3 regions of the Methylobacterium carpenticola genome follow, and region 1 is predicted to be linked to each of the others. Evidence: riboswitches for the same ligand, from Rfam matches in the RefSeq annotation. Region 1 holds a riboswitch; each other region holds the start of a gene.
The links. A riboswitch is a leader RNA that binds a small molecule or an ion and turns the genes downstream of it on or off. The one in region 1 is predicted to bind thiamine pyrophosphate.
Positions count from the first base shown of each region.

Region 2: another riboswitch for thiamine pyrophosphate. It lies ahead of thiC (phosphomethylpyrimidine synthase ThiC); the one in region 1 lies ahead of ACE101_RS09135 (LuxE/PaaK family acyltransferase).
Region 3: another riboswitch for thiamine pyrophosphate. It lies ahead of thiO (glycine oxidase ThiO); the one in region 1 lies ahead of ACE101_RS09135 (LuxE/PaaK family acyltransferase).

Region 1 is NZ_JBHZEO010000001.1:1,899,011-1,903,648, reverse strand. It holds gene putA (trifunctional transcriptional regulator/proline dehydrogenase/L-glutamate gamma-semialdehyde dehydrogenase) at 1-701, shown strand, start outside; gene ACE101_RS09140 (MFS transporter) at 854-2,047, opposite strand; TPP riboswitch at 2,298-2,424, shown strand; gene ACE101_RS09135 (LuxE/PaaK family acyltransferase) at 2,516-3,607, shown strand; gene ACE101_RS09130 (acyl-CoA reductase) at 3,612-4,638, shown strand, end outside.
Region 2 is NZ_JBHZEO010000001.1:1,343,198-1,347,835, forward strand. It holds gene ACE101_RS06475 (flagellar protein FlaG) at 1-75, opposite strand, end outside; gene thiC (phosphomethylpyrimidine synthase ThiC) at 267-2,150, opposite strand; TPP riboswitch at 2,208-2,316, opposite strand; gene ACE101_RS06485 (HNH endonuclease family protein) at 2,434-2,808, shown strand; gene ACE101_RS06490 (acyltransferase family protein) at 2,919-4,004, shown strand; gene ACE101_RS06495 (GatB/YqeY domain-containing protein) at 4,115-4,573, opposite strand.
Region 3 is NZ_JBHZEO010000001.1:6,191,842-6,196,479, forward strand. It holds gene ACE101_RS28700 (thiamine phosphate synthase) at 1-66, opposite strand, end outside; gene ACE101_RS28705 (thiazole synthase) at 63-860, opposite strand; gene thiS (sulfur carrier protein ThiS) at 900-1,112, opposite strand; gene thiO (glycine oxidase ThiO) at 1,109-2,317, opposite strand; TPP riboswitch at 2,390-2,517, opposite strand; gene ACE101_RS28720 (adenylate/guanylate cyclase domain-containing protein) at 2,545-3,795, opposite strand; gene rpoD (RNA polymerase sigma factor RpoD) at 4,186-4,638, opposite strand, start outside.

The DNA of each region.
Region 1 (4,638 bases):
CGGTGGTCGGGGTCCAGCCCTTCGGCGGCTCGGGGCTCTCGGGCACGGGTCCGAAGGCCGGCGGCCCGCTCTATCTCGGCCGCCTGATGCGCATCCCGCCGCAGACGGCCCTGCCCGGCCTCGATGCGGCGCCCACCGCCCTGGCGGTGGCGCGGACCTATGCCGACTGGCTGCGCGCGCGGGGCTTCGGCGAGCCGGCGGAGCGGATCGTCGGGCAGGTCTCGCGTTCGTCGCTGGGCGCCCGCATCGCGTTGCCCGGGCCGGTGGGGGAGCGGAACGTCTACGCCCTCCGGCCCCGGGGGCGCGTGGCCGCCCTGGCCGAGACGGCGGAGGGCCTGCTGGTTCAGGTGGGGGCGATCCTGGCGACCGGGAACGTCGCCGTCCTCGACGCGGGCAGCCCGGTGCGCGCGGTGCTCGACGGCCTGCCCAAGGAGGTGCGTCCGCGCGTCGAGATCGTGCCCGACTGGCGGGCGGCGCCGGACCTGCGGGCGGTGCTGTTCGAGGGTGAGCGCGACGGCCTGCTCCGGATCACCCGGGCGGTCGCGGCGCGGGAGGGCCCCATCGTGCCCGTCCAGGCCACCACCGCGGCTGCCCGCGAGAGCGGCGACGACTACGACCTCAACAGGCTCCTGGAGGAGTGCTCGATCTCGACCAACACGGCGGCCGCCGGCGGGAATGCGAGCCTGATGTCGATCGGCTGACCGCCCCGGCACCCGCCGCCGCAGGGCGGCGGGTTCTCGTACGGTTTCCGCATCGCGACGCGACTGCGCAGCCATCGCCGAGCGATCATCCGGAAACCGTATCACGAGCCCGCGCGGCGCCGAGCGAGGCCGGTTTCCGCATCGCGAAGCGATCATCCGGAAACCGTATGACTTGGGATCATTCTGCGATGCAGCAACAGAAGGCTGAGAAGGGCGCAGAATGCAAAGATCGAGATCGCGAAGGCCAGCCATAGAACCGAGTGCGGACCGGCGGAGGTCATGAGGGCGGCGAAGACCGGCGGTGCGACGGCGAACGAGAGATTGAGCGGCACCGCAAGCCGTGCCGAGGCGCGGGCATAAGCTCCGGCGGGAAAAACCTCCAGCGGCAGCGTGGCGCGCGTGACGGCGGTGACGCCGTTGGCGACACCGTACAGCGTCGCGAACAGCATCGCGCCGACGAAGGTGTCGGTCAGCAGAAGAACGATGAAGCTCAGCGGAAACAGGGCCGAGGCCGCCAGCCCTGGGACGAAGCCCGACCAGCGCCGGCTCCCGACCAGGTCGACCATGCGTCCTGCCCATTGAGCGATGCCAATGAAGGCCGCGGCCGTCAGGGCACTGGCGTGGTCGAGGCCCGCCGTCTCGAACAGGATGATGATGGTCAGGGCGAAGCCCCAGGTGAAGAACCCGTTCGCGGCGAAGCTCATGGCAAGCAGCGCGAAGCGTGGCCGGTCGATGAGAACAGGCTCGGCTGTCGTCGTCGCGGTGGCTTTTTCAGCCGCCCGGCGGGCGAGCGTCGCCCAGTGAAGCGGCATGCAGACGAGCAGCATCAGGACGGCATAGATCAGTGTCGTTGTGCGCCAGCCCCAGCGGGCTTGCAGGAGGCCCGTCAGCGGCCAGACGATGGTCGACGTCAGCCCGCCGGCGAGAACCAACACGCCGAGCGCCTGGCGCGCCTTGCCGCCGGCGATCTCGGTCACCGCGATCTGCGCGGGTGTCGTCAGCATGCCGGCACCGGCGAGGCCGAGGATGGTCCACGACAGGAGATAGGACGCCATGCCATCGGCCACGCTCATCGCCAGAAGGCCGGCTCCGCCCAGGACCGATCCCACCACCATGACCGGGCGCGTCCCGTGGCGCTCGAAGATGATGCTCATCGGCCAGGACACCATGGCCATGACGACGAGCATCACCGTCGGTCCTGCCATGACCATGGGCAGGGCCAAGTTCAGCTCGCCGGCGACGGCAGGTCCGATGACCGCGGGCAGCCAGAACGTGGCGCCCCAGCCGATGATCTGCGTCACCGACAGAGCGGCGACCGCACGGATTGTCGGCGAGTGGAACGGCATTCGGGGATCGACGGACGCAGGAGTGTGGAGGAGCCCGATTCAGTCGTGCCGCGGGAGGCCGCTTTCCATCCCGAGCCGACCTTCGCACGCGGTCAAGCCGATGGGATTCCGATTTTGGGCCGACGTGGCAGGGCCAGCATAGCCGGTCTCGATGCCGCCGTCGCGCGCAACCAGGGCCGGGTTCGCAGGGCGATCGCCCTCCGCCGCGCCCGGACCCGGCTTGACACCGCCCGGCGCGCCCGTCACACCCCCGCATTCCCAGGGGAGCCTCGCGAGGAGGCTGAGATACCACCCGCCCGGATCCGGTCCGGGCAACGTGGTGACCCGATGAACCTGATCCGGATCATGCCGGCGTAGGGATGCGGGACTGGTGGCCTCCCGGAGCCGCGAATCCGTCCTCCGCGCATGGTGCCCATCGGGATCGGCCGCCCGCCTGCCCCGGCGAGGCGGACGCGAGAGGTGGCTGACATGGCGCAAGCCGAGATGGCGCAAGCCGAGATCATCGACGCCCTGATGGCCTTCCTCGGGCAGCCCGGCGCGAGCGAGGCCGAGTTCGAGGCGATGGCGCTGCGGCTCTTCGGCTACCAGTTCCGCCACAACGAGCCCTACCGGCGCTTCGCCCTCCGGCGCGGCCGCACGCCGCTCACGGTGCGGCGCTGGCGCGACATCCCGCCGGTCCCGATCAAGGCCTTCAAGGACCTGACGCTGAGCTGCTGCCCGCCGGAGGCGGCCGAGCGCGTCTTCATGACGAGCGGCACGACCCAGGCCGGCCGCGGCCGCAGCTACCACCCGACCCTGGCCGTCTGGGACCGCTCGATGCTGGACACCTTCCGGCGGCGCGTCATGCGCGGGCGCGGGCGGATCCGCATGGGCATCCTGTTCCCCGACGAGGCGGCGCTCCCGAACTCGTCGCTGGCCCGCTACCTGACCCTGGCCCGGCGGGAGTTCGGCACGCCGGAGAGCGCGGTCCTCGTCGGCGCGGCGGGGCTCGACCGCGACGCCCTCCTCGCCGCGCTGGCCCGGGCCGAGGCGGAGGCCGAGCCCTACGCCCTGCTCGGCGCGAGCTACGCCTTCGTGCCCGTGCTCGACGCGCTCGCGGCGCGCGGCCGCCGCTTCGCCCTGCCGGAGGGCAGCTTCATCCTCGATACCGGCGGCTTCAAGGGGCAGTCGCGCGAACTCGATCCGGACGAGTTCTACGACGCGCTGTCGGCGGGGTTCGGCGTGCCCCGCGCCGCCTGCCTCAACATGTACGGCATGACGGAACTCAGCACGCAGTTCTACGACGACGGCAACGCGACCTGCCCCTCGCTCAAATCCGGTCCGCACTGGATCCGCAGCCGCGTGGTCGATCCCCTCACCGGGGCGGACCTGCCGGAGGGCGAGCGGGGCGTCCTCGTCCATCACGACCTCGCCCATTTCAACGCCGTCTCGGCGATCCTGACCGAGGATGCGGGGGAGATCGCGCCGGGGGGCTTCCGCCTGCTCGGCCGGGTCGACGGCGAGGCCTCGAAAGGCTGCTCGTTGGCCGTGGCCGAGTTCCTCGCGGCGGCGCAGGGCTAGAGGCGTGGCCGAGTTCGCCGGCTACCTGCCGGGCTTCGCCAGGGACGAGATCGGCTGGCGCCCCACCCGCTTCGCGGCCTGGGGCGAGAGCGTCGAAGTCGCGCTGCCGGAATTGAGCGACGCGCAGGCGCGGGCACTCTGCGACCGGATCCGCACGCGGGCGCGGGCCTCGCTCAAGCGGATGGAGGTCGCCCGCATCGTGGCGGCCATCGACCGGGCGACCGCCTGCCTGCTCGACCGGCAGCACCCGCTGCGCCGCAAGGCCGAGGCGCTCCTGCCCGTCGTCACCGGCTACGACCGCGAGACGGTCCGCCTCGGCCTCACCAGCCTCCTCAAGACCTTCCGGCGGCCGCAGCTCCTGCGCTTCCTCGCCGAGGATTTCGCCAATCCCGGAATGCTCGACGGCTTCCAGCCGGCGGCCAAGGGCGGCTTCGTCCGGGCCCACGGGCCGGACCTGCTGCTGCATGTCTGGGCCGGCAACGTGCCCGCCCTGTCGCTCTGGAGCCTCGTCTGCGGGCTCCTCGTCAAGGCCGGCACGGTCGGCAAGCTTCCCTCGGCCGAGCCGCTGACGGCCGGGTGGTTCGCGGGCCTGATCGCCGAGAGCGATCCCGACCTCGCCGAGTGCCTCGCCGCGGTGTGGTGGAAGGGCGGGTCGGAGGGCTGCGAGGCCGCCTTCCTGCGCGAGGCCGACACGGTCCTCGCCTATGGCGGCAACCCGACCCTCGCCGCCCTGCGGGCGAAGCTGCCGGTCACCACCCGCTTCCTGCCCTACGGCCACCGGATCGGCTTCGGCATCGTCGCCCGGGAGGCCCTGGACAGCCGCCGCGCCGTCGCGCTCGCCCGGCTCGCCGCCCACGACATCGCGCGCTACGAGCAGCAGGGCTGCTACTCGCCGCAGATGCTGTTCGTCGAGCGCGGCGGCCCGGTCACGCCGGGCGAGTTCGCCCGCCACCTCGCCCACGAACTCGCCGCGCTGGCGAGCCGCCATCCGCGGCGCTCGCTCTCCCCCGCCGAGGCCGCCGCCGTCGCCG
Region 2 (4,638 bases), 560 kb from region 1:
GCGTTCCGTCGGCGGTGGTTCCGCCTCGATCGGGGCCGGCGCGGACGGCGCCGGCCAGGACCGGATCTCGAGCATCGAGAATCCCCTTGAGTTCATGTGTCGGGATCAGAAACCCTTCGTCCCTACCCGGTCCTTAACGGGCCGGCACAACTGATTAGTTGTGTTAAAGGCAAGTTAACGCGGCGCAGTTGATTTGCGGCGGAAGCGTCGCCGATCGCCGGAGCCCGCTCCGAGGGCGGCGCCGCGCGCGGCGCCGCCCTCCGTCATCACGGCGCGGCGTCGACGTAGAGCTTGCCGCCCTCGGCCAGGAACTCGGCCGATTTCGCCGCCATGCCGGCGGCCCGGTCCGCCTCGCTCAGCCCGGGCGCGGCCCCCACCACCGTGCCGGCCGCCTCCATGGCCAGCACGTCCGCCCGCAGGTCCTGCGTGATCTTCATCGAGCAGAATTTCGGCCCGCACATCGAGCAGAAATGCGCGACCTTGTGGGCGTCCTTCGGCAGGGTCTCGTCGTGGTAGGCGCGCGCGGTGTCGGGATCGAGCGAGAGGTTGAACTGGTCCTCCCAGCGGAAGTCGAACCGGGCGCGGGAGAGGGCGTCGTCGCGCAGCTGCGCGGCCGGGTGGCCCTTGGCGAGGTCGGCGGCGTGGGCGGCGATCTTGTAGGTGATCACCCCGGTCTTCACGTCGTCGCGGTTCGGCAGGCCGAGATGCTCCTTGGGCGTCACGTAGCAGAGCATCGCGGTGCCGAACCAGCCGATCATCGCCGCGCCGATGCCCGAGGTGATGTGGTCGTAGCCGGGGGCGATGTCGGTGGTCAGCGGGCCGAGCGTGTAGAACGGCGCCTCGCCGCATTCGCGCAGCTGCTTCTCCATGTTGACCTTGATCTTGTGCATCGGCACGTGGCCGGGGCCCTCGATCATCACCTGGCAGCCCTTCGCCCAGGCCACCTTGGTCAGCTCGCCCAGCGTCTCCAGTTCCGCGAACTGCGCCGCGTCGTTGGCATCCGCGATCGAGCCCGGGCGCAGGCCGTCGCCGAGGGAGAACGACACGTCGTAGGCCCGGCAGATGTCGCAGATCTCCTCGAACCGCTCGTAGAGGAACGATTCGCGGTGCCCGGCGAGGCACCAGCGCGCCATGATCGAGCCGCCGCGCGAGACGATGCCGGTGACGCGCCGCGCGGTGAGCGGCACGTGGGCGAGGCGCACGCCCGCATGGATGGTGAAGTAGTCGACGCCCTGTTCGGCCTGCTCGATCAGCGTGTCCTTGAACACCTCCCAGTCGAGCTTGAGCGGGTCGCCGCCGACCTTCTCCAGCGCCTGATAGATCGGCACGGTGCCGATCGGCACGGGCGCGTTGCGCAGGATCCAGCCGCGGATGTTGTGGATGTTGCGGCCCGTCGAGAGGTCCATGACGGTGTCGGCGCCCCAGCGGATCGCCCAGACCATCTTCTCGACCTCCTCGGCGGCGGACGAGGTCACGGCCGAGTTGCCGATATTGGCGTTGATCTTGACCAGGAAGTTGCGGCCGATGGCCATCGGCTCGAGTTCGGTGTGGTTGATGTTGGCCGGGATGATGGCGCGGCCGCGGGCGACCTCGTCGCGCACGAATTCCGGCGTGATGAAGGGCGGGACCGCCGCGCCGAAGCTCTCGCCGTCCGCGAGCTTGGCCTCGGCCTGCTCCAGCATCGCCCGGCGGCCGAGATTCTCGCGGTGGGCGACGTAGATCATCTCCTCGGTGACGATCCCGGCCCGGGCGAACTCGTACTGGGTCACGATCTGGCCCGGCGCCGCCCTGCGGATGGTGCGCGCGGCCGGGCACGGCGCGACGAGGCGGTCCTCGCCGACGAAGCCGTTATCCTCGGGCTTCACGGCGCGGGGCGTCACCGTGCCGTAGCCGCGGGCCGCGATCCAGGCCGCACGCGTTTCGGGCAGGCCGGCGGCGAGATCGATCCGGGCGTCGCTCTCGGTGTAGGGGCCGGAGGGATCGTAGACCCGCACCGGCGCCTCGGACGGATCGCTGAGGGCGATCTCGCGCAGGGGCACCCGGATGTCAGGCCGCCCCTCGGGACTGGCATAGACCTTGGCGGAGCCGGCGATGGGCCCGGTGGTCACGCTCTGCGGCAGGCCTTTGGGCGGAATGACGGGGGCGTTCATGGATCTCTCCCGGGTTCGAGGAGATCCGGTCAGTGACCGTGGTGTCGCGGGGGGCGTCTCGCATCGTGGTTCCTGTCCCTCCGCCGGTATGAACCGGATCAGGTTCAAGGGTCAGGGCGCGTCGAGCCCACTCTCAGCCCCTTGCGGGGCTCCCCTCGGAACATCCGAACTCTCCTTGGCCGTCGCGAGTTTGTCAATCGCGCGCCATCCGCCGCAGCGCGGGGCCTCGCGGGACATCCCTGCGCCCCCCACATCGGGCAGGGTTTTCGAGCGGAGCGGGCGGGTGGGACGGCGGGAACGGCGGTGGCGGGACGACGATCCGGCGACACACGGCCCCGCCGTTCCGGCCGCGGTGATCTGCCCGCTCTGCGAGCGGCGGATCCCGCCGCATTCCCGCCAGAGCCGCCACCACCTCACCCCGAAGCTGAAGGGCGGCACCCATGGCGGGACGGTGCAGCTGCATCAGATCTGCCATTCCGCGATCCATGCCCGCTACAGCGAGGCCGAGATCGCCCGCCGCCTCGCCGACGTCGCGAGCCTGCGCGACGATCCGGAGATCGCGCGGTTCCTGGCCTGGGTGCGCACCAAGCCCGACGACTTCCACGCCGCAACCCGCCTGACCCGCTCGCGCCGCGACGCCAAACGTCAACCACGCTGAGCGGAAGATCCCGTCAACCTTCCCGCAATTCTCACGAGATCCGACAGGAGGCCTTTACGGCTGCGGGGCGACGATGGGCCGACCCGCGTCCGAGCTTGCCGAGACCCCGCATGTCCGATCCATCCGCCCGCCCGTCCGGCCGCCTCGCCTGGGTGGATGTCGCCAAGGGCATCTGCATCATCCTCGTGGTGATGATGCATTCCACGCTCGGCGTCGGCGAGGCCATGGGGGGCGAGGGCTTCCTGCACGCGGTCGTGGCCTTCGCCAAGCCGTTCCGGATCCCGGATTTCTTCCTGCTCTCGGGGCTGTTCGTCGGGCGGGTGCTCGACCGGGAGTGGCGCCTCTTCGCGGACCGCCGGGTCGTGCATTTCGCCTATTTCTACCTGCTCTGGACGCTGATCCAGTCGGCGGTGAAGTACGGGCCGATCACGGACGGTGCCGGCCCCGGCGCCTTCGCGCTCCACCTCGCCCACGCCCTGGTCGAGCCCTATTCGACGCTGTGGTTCATCTATCTGCTGGCGGTTTTCTCGGTCGTCACCAAGCTCCTGCGCCGGGTGCCCTGGCCGCTCCTCCTCGGGGCCGCCGCGGTCCTGGAGATCCTGCCGATCGAGACCGGCTGGCTCGTGATCGACGAGTTCTGCGAGCGCTACGTCTACTTCCTGGGCGGGGCGCTGTTCGCCGAGCGGATCTTCGCGCTGGCGGATGGCGCCCGGCGCCGCGCCGCGCCGGCCCTCGCCGGGCTTTCCGCCTGGGCGCTGGTCGACGGGGTCCTGGCCTTCACGCCCTCGCCCCTGCCCGGCTTCCCGACCCTGGCGAGCCTGCCGGGGGTGAGCCTGCTCCTCGGCGCGGCGGGGGCCCTCGCCATCGTGGCGAGCGCGGCGCTCCTCACCCGCGCGGGCGGCCCGGTCACGGCGGCCCTGCGCCACTGCGGCGAGCGCTCGATCGTGATCTACCTCGCCTTCTTCCTGCCGATGGCCGCGACCCGGATCGCGCTCCTGAAGACCGGCGCGATCCCGGATGTGGGCGTGGCCTCGCTCGGGGTGACGGTGGTTGCCGTGGCGGTTCCGCTGGTGATCGAACGGCTGGTGCGCGACACGCCGGCGCGGTTCCTGTTCGTGCGCCCGAAGGCGTTCCACATCGTGCCGGAGCGGGCGCGGCCGGCACCGGCCGGCGTGCATGAGCCGGCCTCCGCCTGAACGGGCGTGGGAAGAGGAGCACGGGGCTCCTCTCCCATGGTTGTCTCAGCGCGTCACCCATACCGGGTCGGCGAGCCCGATCCGGTGATCCGGGCCCGCCCGAGGCCGTCTCAGCCGCCCGCCAGCAGGCCCTTCACGAGGCCGCTCGCCTTGGCGAAGTCCATCCGCCCGGTATATTTCGCCTTGAGCGCGCCGATGACCTTGCCCATGTCCTTCGGGCTCGCCGCACCGGTCTCGGCGATGGCGGACTCGATCGCCGCGCGGGTCTCGGCCTCGTCCATCTGCTGAGGCAGGAAGGCGGCGATGATCGCGGCCTCGGCCCGCTCGGCGGCGGCGAGTTCGGGACGCTCGCCCTGCTCGTAGAGCGTGGCCGATTCGTTGCGCTGCTTGATCATCTTCTGGAGCACGCCGAGGATCTCCTCGTCGGAGAGCGGCTCCTTGCCGAGGCCGCGGGCCTCGATGTCCTTGTCCTTGAGGGCGGCCTGGATGAGGCGGACGGTGGCGAGCTTCGCCTTGTCGCCAGCCTTCATGGCCTCCTTCATCTCGGCGGTGAGGCGCTCCCGCAGCATGATCGTCCGGTCTCCGTGTCAGTCGAGGAACTTGAGGCGAGGAACTTGAGGGTGGTGCGCGGCAT
Region 3 (4,638 bases), 4.3 Mb from region 1:
GACCAGCGGCAGCGTCGATCCGTGCCGGTCCGTGACCAGGAGGAGCCGGGCCGGAAGCCGGCTCACGAGCCGACGAGACCGAGCTGCGGGCTCGACGGTTCGGCCCGGGCGCGCCGCGGGATGCGGCCGGCGCCGTGGGCGAGATGTCCGGCCTCGACGGCGTGCCGCATGGCCCGGGCCATCCGCACCGGATCGTCAGCCTTGGCCACCGCCGTGTTGAGCAGCACCGCTGCCGCGCCGAGTTCCATGGCGATGACCGCGTCCGAGGCGGTGCCGATGCCGGCATCGACGATCACCGGGACGGGCGAGCGGCGGCAGATCAGCTCCAGATTGGCGGGGTTCGCCACGCCCATGCCGGAGCCGATCAGCGAGCCCATCGGCATCACCGCGGCGGCGCCGAGATCGGCGAGGCGGCTGCACACCACGGGGTCGTCGTTGCAGTAGGGCAGCACCACGAAGCCCGCATCGACGAGCTGGCGCGTGGCCTCGATGGTCTCGGCGGCATCCGGATAGAGCGTCTCGCGGTCGCCGATGACCTCGACCTTGATCCAGTTGGTGCCGAGCGCCTCGCGGGCGAGTTCGGCGGTCATCACCGCGTCGCGGGCGGTCTCGCAGCCGGCGGTGTTCGGCAGGAAGCGGAATCCGGAGAGCAGCGACACGGTGTCGGAACCGTGGCCGCGCAGGGACACGCGCCGGATCGACACCGTGGCCACCTCGGCGCCGCTCGCGCGCACGGCCTCGGCCATGATCGCCTGGGTCGGATAGCCCGCGGTGCCGATGAGGAGGCGCGAGCGCAGGGGCGTCCCGGCGATCACCAGCGGGTCGTCGGCTCCGCGATCGAGGGGCGTGACGGTGGTCATGGGCAAACTCCTGTAACGCTTCAGGCGAGGGGCGGTGCCTCAGCCGCCCTGCATGGCGCGGACGATCTCGACGCGGTCGCCCTCGGCGAGCGCCGTCGCCGGCCAGTCCGGGCGGCGCACCACCGCGCCGTTGAGCGCGATGGCGAAGCCCTGCGGGCCGGCCAAGTCGAGATCCGCGGTTTCCTCGCGCCAGAGGGCGTCGAGGGTGGCGGCGGCGCTCTCCCGCGCCTCGCCGTTCACGGTGAGCTTCATGGGATCCTCTGCAGGGGGAGCCCGGGACGCGCGAAGCGGCCGAGGCCGAAGGGAGTGGCGGTGGCGGGAAGCGCGCCGCCGCGGACGAGATCGCGGATCGCGGCGGCCGTGACCGGCGCCAGCAGGTAGCCGTTGCGGTGGTGCCCCACCGCCAGGACGAGGCCGGGCAAGGCCTCGCCGAGGATCGGCGCATCGTCGTCCGAGGTCGGCCGGAAGCCGCTCCAGACGCCCTCGACGCTCATCTCCTCCACGCCCGGGAAGGCGCGGCGTGCGCCCTCCAGAATGGCGAACAGGCCGCCCGCCGTGAGGGTGGCGTCGAAGCCGATCTCCTCGACGGTGGCGCCGACCACGAGCTGCCCGTCGCTCTTCGGCGCCATGTGGATCTGCTCGGTCCAGACCACGTGGTTCAGCGCGCCGCTGCGCGGGGTCGCCTTCAGCGCCACGGACTGGCCTTTCAGCGGCCGCACCGGCAGGGCGAGGTCGGGCACGAGGTTCCCCTCCCCGGCCCAGGCGCCGGAGGCGAGGACGACCGTGTCGGCCCGGGCCAACCCGGCCGCTGTGCGCACGCCGACGACGCGCCCGCCGGCCCGATCCAGGGCCTCGACGGGGCAATCCTCCACGAGCCGGCCGCCGGCCGCGCGCAGAGCGAGCCGCAGGGCCGCCATGACCCGGGCGGGGTCGACCTGATGATCCTCGGGGCAGAACAGCCCCGCCGTGACGGTGGGGCGGAGGGACGGCTCGCGCTCGCGCACCGCCGGGCCGGGCAGCCACGCGACGTCGAGCCCCGCCCGGCGCTGCAATTCGTGGCGGAAACGCAGGCGCTCGACCTCGTCGCGGCCGAGCGCGATCACGAGGGTGCCTTCGCGCCGGTAGTCGATGGGCAGGCCCGAGGCGGCTTCGAGATCGTCGCGGAACCGGTGCCAGAGACGCTGGCTCTCGAGGGCCAGGGGCAGGAGCGCGTCACCACCCGGCTCGTGCTCGGCGGCGGCCGCCAGCATGCCGGTGGCTGCGAGGCTGGCGCCGTCGCCGGCCCGGCCCTTCTCCAGCACCGCCACGGCGAGCCCGCTCTCCGCGAGCCGCCAGCCGATCGACAGCCCGATCAGGCCACCGCCGATCACCACCACATCCGCCCGCTCGGGCAGACGGTCGGCGGCCGGGTCGGGCCCGGCGGCACGCCGCCGGCCGATCGGGGATGGAGCAGACATCAGCAAACCCTCGTCTCCACGGTGGCCCGTCGAGATTGGATCTGCGCCGTCGAAACCGGTGAAGCGCTCGGGTCCGCGGACCCCGTCCAATCCCTACGCCGGTATGAGCCGGATCAGGTTCGAAGGATTTCCGCGCTGATCGGCGCGACGCCGATCCATCGGTTTCTCAGCCCCTTGTCGGGGATCTCCCTGGAACAGGCGGAATGTGGGCGAGGCGCGGGCCGCCGTCAACCGTTCCGTGCCGGCCGGTAGAGGCACATCGCCTCACTGAAGCCGTCGAGCGGGTGGCTGCCCAGGGGCTCCGGATCGCCCCACAGGAAGTCCACGAAGGGCTTCGACATCAGGAGCGGCTCACCCAGCACCTTGTTGAGCTTGGCGAGCCGGCTCGCGAGGTTCACGTCGCGCCCGATCACGGTGAAATCGAGCCGCGCCCCCGAGCCGACATTGCCGTAGGCCGCTTCGCCGTGATGGAGCGCGATGCCCGCCGCGATCCGGGCCGGGAAGCGCCCGGCGGCATTCGCTTCGGAGAGGCGCCGCAGGGCGGTCTGAGCGGCGGTGAGCGCGCTCTGGGCCGCGCCGCCGAGCCCGTCGCCGGTCTCGCGGAAGATCGCGAGCAGGCCGTCGCCCATGTATTTCAGCACCTCGCCCCCCTCGCTCTCGATCGGCGGCACGAGGCAGTCGAAATAGGTGTTGAGGAGATCGACCGAGGCTTCCGGCGCCAGCGAGGCCGTGAGTTCCGTGTAGCCGCGCATGTCGGCGAACAGGATGGCGGAGCGGATCCGCTCCACCTGTCCCCGGCGGATCGAACCCGACAGGATCGCTTGGTGCGGTCCGTCCCCGACATAGATCCGCAGCACTTGGTCGAGCCGCGTGTTGAGGCCGCGCATCTCCATCACGGCGGACAGGGTCGGCACGATGAAGCGCAGGATGGCGAGGTTCTCATTGGAGAAGCCGCGCGGGGAGCGGGTCGCGAAGGTGACGCCGTTGTTGGTGCCGTTGGTGAAGAACAGTGGGATCGCCACGTAGTGGCGGTAGCCGCCCGCCTTCAGTTCGGGGATGATGGTGAAGCGGTCGTCGGGCGTCTCGGCGAGATCGAGGAGCAGCCACTCGCGGGTGGCGTAGATATGCGCGAAGGGGCTCGTCGCCAGCGCCCGGTCCGAGGCTTCGCCGTGCGGAAACAGGCGCAGCGACACGCCGCCCTCGCGGGTCCAGAACCGGCCGACGCCCGTATATTCCGAGTGGAGCGCATCGATGGCGGTGGTCGCCCGGTCGACCGGCACGCCGAGATCGTTGAGGCGCAGGGCGAGGCCCGCCAGGAGATCACCCGATTCGGGCAGCCGCGCGCCCTCGCTGAGCAGCCAGTCGCGCAGGGCCACGCAGGCCCGGAACAGCCCGATCGGGATGGCCCCCGCCTCGGACCCGTCCGCCTCCGCCGTCGGCAGCGGATGAGAGCGGTGAGGAGGCGGAGCGTGGGACATGCGGCGGAGATGGGCAGCCTTCACGGCCAAGGCAAGGCTTCGCCATCGCCCCGTTGCGCCGTCCGCTCCCGGCTGTCGGGGCGGCGGGCCCGCGGGCCGTCAGCGTCTCACGTCAGGCAACGCATCTCTCCGGCTGTTCGCCGGCTTGTGGCGCACGCATCACGCCATGGGGGCAAAACCTGGGAGTGATGGCCCGGGCGCGGGGAATGTGTCTCCCGCAGCACCCTGCTGGCGGCCTTCGCCGCGGTGTCGATCCTCGGCACGGGTTGCGCGCTCCGGACCCGCCGCCGCTGGCGGCTGCGCCCAGGCCGCTGACGGCGGGCAGGCGAACGGCCCGGATGCGGGCGCACCGGGCCGTTCGGCGATCCACGAGGCGGGATCTCGGTCGGTTCAGTTGTCGAGGAAGCTCCGCAGCTTCCGCGACCGGCTCGGATGCTTGAGCTTGCGCAAAGCCTTCGCTTCGATCTGGCGGATGCGCTCGCGGGTCACCGAGAATTGCTGGCCGACCTCCTCGAGGGTGTGGTCGGTGTTCATGCCGATGCCGAAGCGCATGCGCAGCACGCGCTCCTCGCGTGGCGTGAGCGAGGCCAGCACCCGGGTCGTCGTCTCGCGCAGGTTCGACTGGATCGCCGCATCGATCGGCAGGACGACGTTCTTGTCCTCGATGAAGTCGCCGAGATGCGAATCCTCCTCGTCGCCGATCGGCGTCTCGAGGGAGATCGGCTCCTTGGCGATCTTGAGGACCTTGCGCACCTTCTCCAGCGGCATCGCCAGCTTCTCGGCCAGCTCCTCCGGGGTCGGCTCGCGGCCGATCTCGTGCAGCATCTGGCGCGAGGTCCGGAC